Regions from separate parts of the Micromonospora sp. CA-263727 genome, predicted to be linked through region 1. Evidence: predicted binding sites of a transcription regulator. Region 1 holds the regulator's gene; the other holds the start of a gene.
What was found. The regulator HrcA, encoded in region 1, represses chaperone genes, less so after heat shock. The targets are predictions, from matches to a motif close to GGTTNGCACNCTCNNNNNGAGNGTGCNAACC.

Region 1 (5,945 bases):
CCCGCTTGCGCCCCGCCGCCGAGCCCGCCAGGCCCCAGTCGAGCGTCAGGCCCTCGGTCAGTGCGGCGGCCGCGGCCGCGCCGCGCATCGCCGGGTCACCGCCCACCGTGCAGGAGACCGCCCCGGTGGCCTCGCCGAGCAGGGCCCGGGTGAGCACCTCCGAGTCGTCCGCCCACTTCTCGTACGCCTCGGGGAAGGCCGACCGCTGGACCTTCTGGGCCGCGTCGGTGACCCGCATGTCCTCCCAGCCGCGCACCTTCTTCAGCGCGGCGTAGAACCGGTCGGCCGCGTACCGGGGGTCACGGATCTCGGTCGGCGTGCCCCAACCCTGGCTCGGGCGCTGCTGGAAGAGGCCGACCGAGTCGCGGTCGCCGCCGGCCAGGTTGCGCAGCCCGGACTCCTGGTAGGCGGTGGCCAGCGCCACCACCACGGCCCGCTCGGGCATCCCGCGCCGGATGCCGATGGCCGCGATCGTCGCCGCGTTGGCCATCTGGTGGGCGTTCAGGGAGACCGTCCCCTCGGCCTGCACGGTGCAGGTCCGGCCGGCCAACGGCAGTCGCAGCCGGTCTCCGACCTGTCGTATCCCGAGCACGATCCCGATCACGGCGACCACCACGAGAACCACGAAACCCGCCACGACTGCCCGAGCCCGCACCCGCACCTCCCGTACGACGTCCGCCAAGCGTACGTCCCCCATCGGTCCGTTCGGGTCGTCCGACCGGTTCCACCCGCCACGGGACCGCGCCGACCGGGGGTTCCCCGTCCCGGCCGGTACTCACCTGTCGAGTTCGGCCACCCACCGGGGCGGGCGCTTCTCGCGGAACGCGGCGACCCCCTCGACGCCGTCACCGGAGAGGAAGTAGCGGGTGGAGACCGCGGCCAGCTCCGCCAACTCGGCGCGCAGGCCGGTGGCGGCCGGGCGGCGCAGCAACTCCTTCGCGCCGGCCAGCGCGGATGGGGCGCCGTGCACCAGCGAGTCGCGGTACCGCTCCACCGCGGCGTCCAGCTCGTCGGCCGGCACCGCGGCGGTGACCAGGCCGATCTCCGCCGCCCGCCGGCCGTCGAAGGGGTCGCCGGTCAGGTAGAGCTCGGCCGCCGCCCGGGGGTGCAGCCGGGGCAGCACGGTTGCCGAGATCACCGCCGGGATCACCCCGATCCGTACCTCGGTGAAGGCGAACGTCGCCTCGGCCGCGCAGACCGCCAGGTCGGCCGCCGCGATCAGGCCCAGCCCGCCGGCCCGGGCCGGGCCGCCGACCCGCGCCAACACCGGCTTCGGGCACTCCCAGACCGCCGCGAGCACGTCACCCAGCATCCCGGCGGGCACCGTCCCGCTGGCGTACGCGGCCGCCGTCTCCTTCAGGTCCGCCCCGGAGCAGAAGACCGGGCCGGTGTGGTCGAGCACGATCACCCGGACCGTGTCGTCGGCGACCGCGGCGGCCAGCCCGGTCAGCAGCTCGGTCATCAGCGGCGTGGAGAGCGCGTTGCGGTTGTGCGGGCTGTCCAGGGTGAGGGTGGTCACCCCACGGGCCGTGGCAACCCGGACGAGCGCGTCGGCAGAGGTCATGTGAGGGCACACTAGTGGCCATGCCCGGCCTCCTTCCAGCAGGCGAACCCGTCCCCGTCGACGGGGCGCTGCCCGCCTCCGCCCGCCCGACCGTGGGTGACCGTGGCTTCGGGGTGTACGTGCACGTGCCCTTCTGCGCCAGCCGTTGCGGCTACTGCGACTTCAACACGTACACCGCCGAGGAGCTGGGTGGCGGCGCGAGCCGGGACGGCTACGCCGACACCGTCCTCGCCGAGCTGGCGCTCGCCGCGCGGGTGCTCGGCGACCGGCCGCCGCGCCGGGTCGAGACGGTCTTCGTCGGCGGTGGCACCCCCACCCTGCTGCCCGCCGACGACCTGGCCCGGATCCTCGACGCCATCGACCGCACCTGGGGGCTGGCCGGCGACGCGGAGGTGACCACCGAGGCCAACCCGGAGTCGGTCAACCCCGAGTCGCTGAAGGAGCTGCGGGCGGCCGGCTACACCCGGATCTCGCTGGGCATGCAGTCGGCCGCCCCGGGGGTGCTCGCGGTGCTCGACCGCCGGCACCGCGCCGGCCGGGCCACCGCCGCCGCGCTGGAGGCCCGCGACGCCGGGTTCGACCACGTCAACCTCGACCTGATCTACGGCACGCCGGGGGAGCGGGCCGAGGACTTCGCCGCCTCGCTGGACCAGGTCGTGGCGGCGGGCGTGGACCACGTCAGCGCGTACGCCCTGATCGTCGAGGACGGCACCCGGCTGGCCGCGCGGATGCGTCGCGGCGAGCTGCCGTACCCCGACGACGACGTCGCCGCGGACCGCTACCTGGCCGCCGAGGCCGCCCTCGGCGCGGCCGGTTTCTCCTGGTACGAGGTTTCCAACTGGGCCCGTACGCCGGCCGCCCGGTGCCGGCACAACCTGCTCTACTGGACCGGCGGCGACTGGTGGGGCCTCGGCCCGGGGGCGCACAGCCACGTCGGCGGCGTGCGCTGGTGGAACGTCAAACACCCCGGCACGTACGCGCAGCGCCTGGCCACCGGTGGGTCACCCGGACTCGCCCGGGAGGTGCTCACCGACGACGAGGCGCACATGGAGGACGTGATGCTCCGGCTGCGGCTCGCCAGCGGCCTGCCGTTGGCGGTGCTGGACGAGGCCGGCCGGGCCGGCGCGGAGCGCGCCCTGGCCGACGGCCTGCTGACTCCGGACGACCACGCCGCCGGCCGGGCGGTGCTGACCCTGCGCGGCCGGCTGCTGGCCGACGCCGTCGTGCGCGACCTGCTGCCCTGAGCGAGGGCGGATCCGGCCAGCCCGTCGGCTGGCCGGATCGGCTCACTTGATGAAGCTGGCGGACATCGGGTAGCGGTAGTGCTGTCCCTCGTTGGCCTTGAGGCCGGCGATGACGCCGAAGATGATCTGGATCACCATGACCGCGATGCTGGGCAGGAAGGCCAGGCACCAGCTCACGAAGAGCAGCACGAACGCGATGATCGACCAGAGGATCTGGAAGTTCAACGCCGCCACGGCGTGCGCCCGGGCGGCCGGCGACTGCTGACCGCGGACCACGTACGCGATGAGCGGTGCGACGAAGCCCAGCGGTCCGGCGCTGATCAGCGCGCCGGCGGCGCCGCCGAAGTGGGCGATCAGCGCCCAGGTCTTGTCCTCGTTGCTGGCGTAGCCGGGGGGCGGCGCGGGAGCGCCGTAGCCGCCGGTCGGGTAGCCGACACCGGGCTGGCCGCCCGGCGGGGGGTAGCCACCGGGCGGGGGGTATCCAGCCGGCGGCGGCTGGTCGCCGGTGGGCGGCGGATAGCCGCCGGGCGGGGGATAGCCGGGCTGGCCAGCGGAGCCGGACATTGGAGTCGTGGGTTCGTCGCCGGCGTCTGAGGGACGAGGTGGTTCAGTCATGGAGGTCACGTTAGGTGCCACTGGCAACGGTGCACCATAGCGACACCGGCGAGTGTCAACCCGACGATCGGACCTCGGACAGCTGTGGTGACTTGATCATCGCGTCGGCGGGGCCACCGACGTAGACTGGCACTCGCTACAGTCGAGTGCCAGGGCGTTGTTCCGGCGGCCGTCGCCTCCGGGGCTGACCAGCGACAGGAGGTGGAAAGGATGGGTCTCGACGACCGCAAGCTGGCCGTGCTTCGGGCAATCGTCGAGGACTACGTCGCCACCCAGGAGCCGGTTGGCAGCAAGGCGCTGGTCGAGCGGCACCAGCTCGGCGTCTCGCCGGCCACCGTCCGCAACGACATGGCCGTGCTGGAAGAGGAGGGCTACATCCGCCAGCCACACACCAGTGCCGGCCGGGTGCCCACCGACCGTGGCTACCGGCTCTTCGTCGACCGGCTGAGCCGGGTCAAGCCGCTCAGCCCGGCCGAGCGGCGGGCCATCGAGCGCTTCCTGGCCGGCGCGGTCGACCTCGACGACGTGGTGCATCGCACCGTCCGGCTGCTGGCTCAGCTGACCCGCCAGGTCGCCGTGGTGCAGTACCCGAGCCTGGCCCGGTCCCGGGTGCGCCACCTGGAACTGGTGCCGATCTCCACCACCCGGTTGATGCTGGTCATGATCGCCGACACCGGCCGGGTCGAGCAGCGGCTGGTCGAGCTGCCCGCGCCGATCCCCGCCGAGGACGTCCTCGACCTGCGCCGGCTGGTCAACGAGAAGCTGGTCGGCACCCGGTTGTCGGACACCCCGCCGCTGGTGCAGGCGCTCATCGACGAGTCCCTGCCGCACCTGCGTCCGGCCATGACGACGCTCTCCACCGTGCTGCTGGAAACTCTGGTCGAGCGGCACGAGGAGCGGCTCGCCCTGGCCGGCACCGCCAACCTCACCCGGGGTGGCCTGCTCGATTTCCAGGGCTCGTTGCGTCCGATCCTCGAAGCGCTTGAGGAGGAGGTCGTCCTGCTCAAGCTCATCGGCGAGGTGGAGCCGAGCACGCTGAGGGTGCGGATCGGCGACGAGAACCAGATCGACAACCTGCGGGCGGCTTCCGTGGTCAGCACCGGATACGGCCCGGGCGCGACCATCGTCGGGGGGATGGGCGTGCTGGGACCGACGCGGATGGACTACCCCGGCACCATCGCCACGGTGAGGGCCGTGGCACGCTACGTGGGCGAGCTGCTGGCCCAGAACTGACCAGTCAGGGCCGACGGCAGGCTGCCGCCGCCGAACGGCGTAACGCGAGACGAACACGAGGACACGGAACGCAGTGGCCAGGGACTACTACGGCATTCTCGGCGTGAGCCGGGGCGCCTCCGACGACGAGATCAAGCGCGCCTACCGCAAGCTGGCGCGGCAGTTCCACCCGGATGTCAATCCGGACCCGGAGGCACAGGAGAAGTTCAAGGACATCAACGCCGCGTACGAGGTCCTGTCGGACGACCGGAAACGGCAGATCGTCGACCTCGGTGGCGATCCGCTGGCCCCGGGCGGCGGCGGTCCCGGCGGCCCGGGCGGCCCCGGGGGCGCCGGCCCGTTCGTCGGCTTCCAGGACATCATGGACGCCTTCTTCGGCGGCGCCACCGGTGCCGGCCGGGGGCCACGGCCGCGTACCCGGCCCGGCGCCGACGCGATCCTGCGGCTGGAACTGGACCTGCACGAGACCGCCTTCGGGGTCGAGGCGCCGATCACCGTCGACACGGCGGTGCTCTGCACCACCTGCTCCGGGGCCGGCACCGCGGCCGGCACCCATCTGGCCACCTGTGAGGCGTGCGGTGGCCGGGGCGAGGTGCAGTCCGTGCAGCGCACCTTCCTCGGCCAGGTGGTATCCGCCCGGCCGTGCACGGTCTGCCAGGGGCACGGCACCACCATCCCGCAGCCCTGCCCGACCTGCGCCGGCGACGGCCGGGTCCGGACCCGCCGGTCGCTGACCGTCAAGATCCCGGCCGGGGTGGAGGACGGCATGCGTATCCGTCTCGCCCAGCAGGGCGAGGTCGGCCCGGGCGGCGGCACCGCCGGGGATCTCTACGTGGAGATCCACGAGCGGCCCCACGACGTCTTCTCCCGCAAGGGCGACGACCTGCACTGCCGGGTCACCGTGCCGATGACCGCCGCCGCGCTCGGCACCCGGCTGACCATCAAGGCGCTGGACAGCGAGGAGCCGGTCGACGTCAAGCCGGGTACCCAGCCGGGCAGCACGCTGCGGCTACGCGCCCGCGGCGTGCCGCACCTGCGCGGCACCGGTCGGGGCGACCTCTACGTGCATCTCGACGTCCGGACCCCGACCAAGCTCGACGCCGAGCAGGAGCGGATGCTGCGCGAGTTCGCCAAGACCCGGGGCGAGGAGGTCGCCGAGCTGAGCAAGCAGGGCGGCTTCTTCTCCCGGATGCGCGACGCCTTCAACGGCCACGCCTGAGCCGCACTAACCTGTCGTTCGTGTCCGCCCCGCTGTTTCTCGTCGAGTCGCTGCCGACCGCCGACTCGAT
Region 2 (5,945 bases), 800 kb from region 1:
CCTGGCTCGACCGTCGCCCGGAAGTGGCCCGGGTCCTGGTCAGCCAACGGCTGCGACCGCTGCCGGCACCCGCCGACGCCACCGGCGGCGACACCACCGGCCCGACCGGCCCACCGTGGAACATCACGATGATCGGCGCGGACCGGGTCTGGTCCGAACTCGGGATCACCGGTATCGGGGTGACCGTGGGCAGTTCCGACTCCGGGGCGGACGGCCGGCATCCGGCCCTGGCCGGGGGCTTCCGGGGCGATGACGACTCGTGGTTCGACCCGTGGAACGGCACCCGGACGCCGAACGACCGCAGCGGGCACGGCACCCACACCGTGGGCAGCGCGGTCGGGCGGGGCGGCATCGGCGTGGCCCCCGGCGCGGAGTGGGTCGGCTGCGTCAACCTCGACCGCAACCTGGGCAACCCTGCCTCCTACCTGGACTGCCTCCAGTTCATGCTGGCGCCCTTCCCGCCCGGCGGCGATCCGTTCACCGAGGGCCGGCCGGCGAGGGCACCGGAGATCCTGACCAACTCGTGGGGCTGTCCGCCGATCGAGGGTTGCGATCCGCGGGCGCTGCTGCCGGCCACGGAGGCGCTGGAGGCCGCCGGCATCCTCGTCGTCGCGGCGGCTGGGAACACCGGCCCGTACTGCGACTCGGTGCAGGATCCCCCCGCGCCCTACCCGGACGTGCTGACCATCGGCGCGGTGGACGAACAGCGCCAGGTGACCGACTTCTCCTCCCGCGGCCCGACCCCGGCCGGGGTGGCCAAGCCGGATCTGATGGCACCGGGAACGGACGTGCTCTCCGCGATGCCCGGCGGCGGGTACGCCAGGCTCGACGGCACGTCCATGGCCGCCCCACAGGTGGCGGGCGTGGTGGCGCTGATGTGGTCGGCCCGCCCGGAACTCGTCGGCGACCTGGACCGGACCCGGCGGATCCTGCGCGAGACCGCCACCCGGGTCCCGGCCGGTCAGAGCCGGGCCGACGACTGCGGTGGCGCGCAGAACGTCGTCGGTGCCGGGCTGGTCGACGCGTACGCCGCCGTCGGCGCCGCTCACGGCTGATCTCTGCGGCGTCCGGGACGTTCGAGGGCAACCATGCGGTCGTCCGGTAGCGGTGACGCAGGTATCCGCCCCACCGAGTTCCGGGACACCCACCCACAACGCGAGCAGGGCTCGCCGAGGGTTCACCAAACCGACATCGACCTGCTACCTTCCGGCCTCATGCACGGTCATTCACCCGGGGCGGCGGCTCCCCTCCCATCGCCCGCGACAGCCCGGTGGCGTGGCATGGCGCTGCTGATCCTGCTGGGCGTGCCGGCGCTCGTCGTGGCGCTCTGCTGCGGAGTCATCCACGTCGTCACCAAATCCACCGTCGACGACCCGTTCGGCGGCCGGGGCGGCATCACCACCCAGCCCTGAGCGTCGGCAGTTAGCCCTCGGCACGGCAAAAGCGGGTGAATAGCGCATAAGACCTGATAGCGCCATTCACCCGCCCGAGCCATCGACGCCCCCTACCGTTTGGTTAAGGAGGCAGCCATGACCACGGACGACGATCAGATCCAGGACGTCCCACCCGTCACCTGGGCCCCGGTCCACGACTTCCCGGGCCAACTGCCGATCGACCGCCTCGACTACGGTGACGCCGAACAGCTGGCGGAGATGACCGGAGCGGCGGAACCGCCCGAGGAGCCGCTGATCCTGGTGGACGAGCCGGTGCCGCACCGCCCGCCGTACAACCGGGCGCAGAAACGGCGCAACCAGCGTCCCCTGCCAAGATAGGAAAAGGGCGGGCCGCTGACGCGACCCGCCCTTTCGGTGTTTGGTGCTGGACTCAGAAGTCCATCTCCCCGCCACCCGGACCAGCCGGGGCGGCCGGGGTCTTCTCCGGCTTGTCCGCCACGACGGCCTCGGTGGTGAGGAAGAGCGCGGCGATCGACGACGCGTTCTGCAGCGCCGAACGGGTCACCTTGGCCGGGTCGATGATGCCCGCGGCCAGCAGGTCCACGTACTCGCCGGTCGCGGCGTTGAGGCCGTGACCCGAGTCGAGGTTGCGGACCCGCTCGACGACGACGCCACCTTCGAGGCCGGCGTTGACGGCGATCTGCCGCAGCGGGGCGTCCAGCGCGATCTTGACGATCTGCGCGCCGGTCGCCTCGTCACCGGCCAGGTCGAGCTTGTCGAAGGCGGTCTTGCCGGCCTGCACCAGCGCGACACCACCACCCGGGACGATGCCCTCCTCGACGGCCGCCTTGGCGTTGCGGACGGCGTCCTCGATGCGGTGCTTGCGCTCCTTCAGCTCGACCTCGGTGGCCGCGCCGACCTTGATCACCGCAACACCGCCGGCCAGCTTGGCCAGACGCTCCTGCAGCTTCTCCCGGTCGTAGTCGGAGTCGCTCTTGTCGATCTCGGCCCGGATCTGGTTGACCCGGCCCTGGATCTGCTCGGCGTCGCCGGCACCATCGACGATGGTGGTCTCGTCCTTGGTCACCACGACCTTGCGGGCGCGGCCCAGCATGTCGAGGCTGACGGCGTCCAGCTTGAGGCCGACCTCCTCGCTGATGACCTGACCACCGGCGAGGATGGCGATGTCGGTCAGCATGGCCTTGCGGCGGTCACCGAAGCCCGGCGCCTTGACGGCGACCGACTTGAAGGTGCCCCGGACCTTGTTGACCACCAGGGTGGCCAGGGCCTCGCCCTCCAGGTCCTCGGCGATGATCAGCAGCGGCTTGCCCGACTGCATGACCTTCTCCAGGATCGGGAGCAGGTCCTTGACCGACGAGATCTTGCTGTTGGCGATCAGGATGTACGGGTCGTCGAAGACGGCCTCCATACGCTCCGGGTCGGTCATGAAGTAGGCCGAGATGTAGCCCTTGTCGAAGCGCATACCCTCGGTGAGCTCCAGCTCCAGACCGAAGGTGTTGCTCTCCTCGACGGTGATGACGCCTTCCTTGCCGACCTTGTCCATCGCCTCGGCGATGATCTCGCCGACGCTGGTGTCACCAGCGGAGATGGAGGCGGTGGAGGCGATCTGCTCCTTGGTCTCGACGTCCTTGGCGAGCTTCAGCAGCTCCTCCGAGACGTTCGCGACCGCGGCCTCGATGCCCCGCTTCAGGGCCATCGGGTTGGCACCGGCAGCCACGTTGCGCAGACCCTCGCGAACGAGAGCCTGGGCCAGGACGGTCGCCGTCGTCGTGCCGTCACCGGCGACGTCGTCGGTCTTCTTGGCGACCTCCTTGACCAGCTCGGCGCCGATCTTCTCGTACGGGTCCTCGAGCTCGATCTCCTTGGCGATGCTCACACCATCGTTGGTGATGGTGGGGGCACCCCACTTCTTCTCGAGCACGACGTTGCGGCCCTTGGGGCCGAGGGTCACCTTCACGGCATCGGCGAGCTGGTTCATGCCCCGCTCGAGGCCGCGGCGCGCCTCTTCGTCGAACGCGATCATCTTGGCCATACGGCGTTGTCCTCCTGGACACTCACGGGCCACCCGAGTGTGTGCCCCGGATGGGCCGTCTGGTGTACGCACCTTGGGACGTCGCCACCTGGCGACGGCGACGTCTCCTCGGCCGGGCCGGATAGCCCGCGACGACCGGCCATGTGCCCCACTCGTGGTTGTGCCACGAGTGCGGCCGTGGCCCCACCGTCCCGACCATCTGGCACTCACGCTATGCGAGTGCCAATGACTTGTTTAGCACTCTGCCCTGCCGAGTGCAAGCGCGACCGCCCGGGTCAGCCGAGTTCGGCAGCCAGTTGCGCGCTGTTCACCGGAGCCTCGTGGGCCCGCTGCTCGGCGTAGGTGACGACCAGCCCGACCAGCTGGGCGAGATGGGCCGGCAGCGCCAGCAGCGCTCCCACCCCGATCACGATCGTCACGCCCGCCGCCGCACCCGGGGAGTCCAACGGCACGGCGCCGAACGGCATCCTCGCCACCGACTCCAGCACACCGGCGACCAGCGACACCACGATCGCGGTCACGAACACCAGGGCCAGCCGACCGAGCAGCATGCCGAACCGGGCCAGCAGCATCCGGTGGGACCGACTGATCGGATCACGCCGCTCGAACAGGTACACCGGGCCGACCATGGCCAGGGCGAATGCCGCGTAGATGCCGGGCAGAAGGCAGAAGCAGGCACCGAGGGTCACGATCAACGCAATGATCAACGTCCAGGCCCAGAGGCCGAGCGCCCGGCGCAGGCCGTAGCGCAGAGCGGCACCGAGGCTGACCGCCTCGCCGGCTGCCTGCCGGGCGATCACCCAGGTCCCGGCGGCCCAGCCGGCACACTGCACCAAGCCGATGATCAGGCCCCCGCCGACCAGCACACCCAGCATCACACCGAGATCGGTCCAGAAGGTCGCGGGCAGTTCGGCGGTGTCGCCGACGACCTCGACCTCCCAGCGCCCCGCGGGCTCCACCGCCAGCGCGAGGATCGAGAGCGCCGCAGCCGGCAGCACCTGGGTCAGTACGAGGATCGGCAGCAGCAGCTGCCAGCTCCGGCGGACCGCGCCCACGCAGCGGGCGAGCCAGCCGCCCAGACCGGCGCCGGGCGGGGTGACCAGGACATCGGACGGATCAAGACCGTATCCGGCCGGGTGGTACCAGCCGTAGGGCGGCTGGCCGGGATAAGACTGACCCGGGTAAGGCTGGCCCGGATACGGCTGACCCGGGTAAGGCTGGCCCGGGTGAGGCGGCTGGCCGGGATAGGCCGCCGGCATACCGGGCGGGTCCGGCTCGCCGAGGGAAGGCCGGGACGGATCTGCCGGGGGTGGCTGGTCGGACATGAACCCTCCTCAGCGATGGCTGAACGGCTCATGATCTTCCCTTGTGAGGTGCCCGCACCGCAGCCCCCACCGGCCACGATCACGCCACACCTGCCGGCGGTCGGCCGGCGCGGTGGGCGGCATGCAGTCAGGCGATGAGGCGTACCCGCTCGGCCTGGGGGCCCTTCTGACCCTGGGCGATCTCGAACTCCACCCGCTGGCCGTCGTCCAGTGCCTTGTAGCCGTCCATCTCGATCGCGGAGAAGTGGACGAAGACATCCTGCCCGCCGTCGACGGCGATGAAGCCGTAGCCCTTTTCGGCGTTGAACCACTTCACGGTGCCCTGTGCCACGGTGTTGTCCTCACTCTGCACGGCGTTCCACTACCCCGGGACTGCCGGCGCGCCGGCACCCGGAACCCACCGGTTTCCGGGTCGAAGACGACCACTGAAACGGTGACCGAAATCGCACGGTACACGAGGCGTGACGGCGGCGCACGACCACAAATCGGGCATATTCCGGCCGAGGGCATCGTCGTACGTCATTGTGATAAGCATGCGGGCATGACGAGCGTCGCGGACGACACGGGCCGACGGCTCGCCGAGATCCGTCGGGTCCGGCCCACGGATGCCAGCCGGATGCGCGCGCTGCGCCTGGAGATGCTCGCCGATGCCCCGTTGGCCTTCCTGGAGACCGTCGCCGAGGCAGCCGCCCGCCCGCACGCCGAGTACGCCGCCCGGATCGCCCAAGTCTCGGCCGGCGTCAATACCGCACAGTTCGTGGCGGACCCCGGCGGTCGGCTGGTCGGGCACGCGGGCGGGCTCGCCCACCCCGCCGAGCCGGGCGTCACCCTCCTCTACGCGATCTACATCACGCCCGCCTGGCGCGGCAGTGGCCTGCTCGCCGACCTGGTGGCCGCGGTGGCAACCTGGTCCCGGGCCTGCCGGCGGGACGAGCTGATGCTCGAAGTGGTGGTGGGCAACGACCGCGCCTACCGGGCATACCGGAGATTGGGCTTCGTCGACACCGGCGTCCGCGTCCCGCACCCGAGGATCCCCACCCTCCGCGAACTCGAGATGCGCCGCCCCGCGTAGCTTTCCGGGCTCCGGAATCAGGGTGAGACGGAGGGTTCCGGGGCAGCCCCGGAACCCCGCCCCGTGACTAGATGTGCCGGCGACTCTGCACGATGCGGAAC

Region 2: the regulator HrcA is predicted to act here: its motif matches at 3,645-3,675, upstream of groL (chaperonin GroEL).

What each region holds. Positions count from the first base shown of each region.
Region 1 covers NZ_CP192031.1:5,688,796-5,694,740, reverse strand. Annotated here, with positions in the region: gene ACQPYA_RS24820 (hypothetical protein) at 1-661, opposite strand, end outside; gene ACQPYA_RS24815 (enoyl-CoA hydratase-related protein) at 776-1,564, opposite strand; gene hemW (radical SAM family heme chaperone HemW) at 1,585-2,808, shown strand; gene ACQPYA_RS24805 (DUF4870 domain-containing protein) at 2,851-3,423, opposite strand; gene hrcA (heat-inducible transcriptional repressor HrcA) at 3,634-4,656, shown strand; gene dnaJ (molecular chaperone DnaJ) at 4,730-5,875, shown strand; gene ACQPYA_RS24790 (16S rRNA (uracil(1498)-N(3))-methyltransferase) at 5,896-5,945, shown strand, end outside.
Region 2 covers NZ_CP192031.1:6,493,688-6,499,632, forward strand. Annotated here, with positions in the region: gene ACQPYA_RS28550 (S8 family serine peptidase) at 1-1,055, shown strand, start outside; gene ACQPYA_RS28555 (hypothetical protein) at 1,281-1,412, shown strand; gene ACQPYA_RS28560 (hypothetical protein) at 1,530-1,772, shown strand; gene groL (chaperonin GroEL) at 1,825-3,447, opposite strand; gene ACQPYA_RS28570 (DUF3824 domain-containing protein) at 3,723-4,772, opposite strand; gene ACQPYA_RS28575 (cold-shock protein) at 4,900-5,103, opposite strand; gene ACQPYA_RS28580 (N-acetyltransferase family protein) at 5,314-5,844, shown strand; gene paaN (phenylacetic acid degradation protein PaaN) at 5,912-5,945, opposite strand, start outside.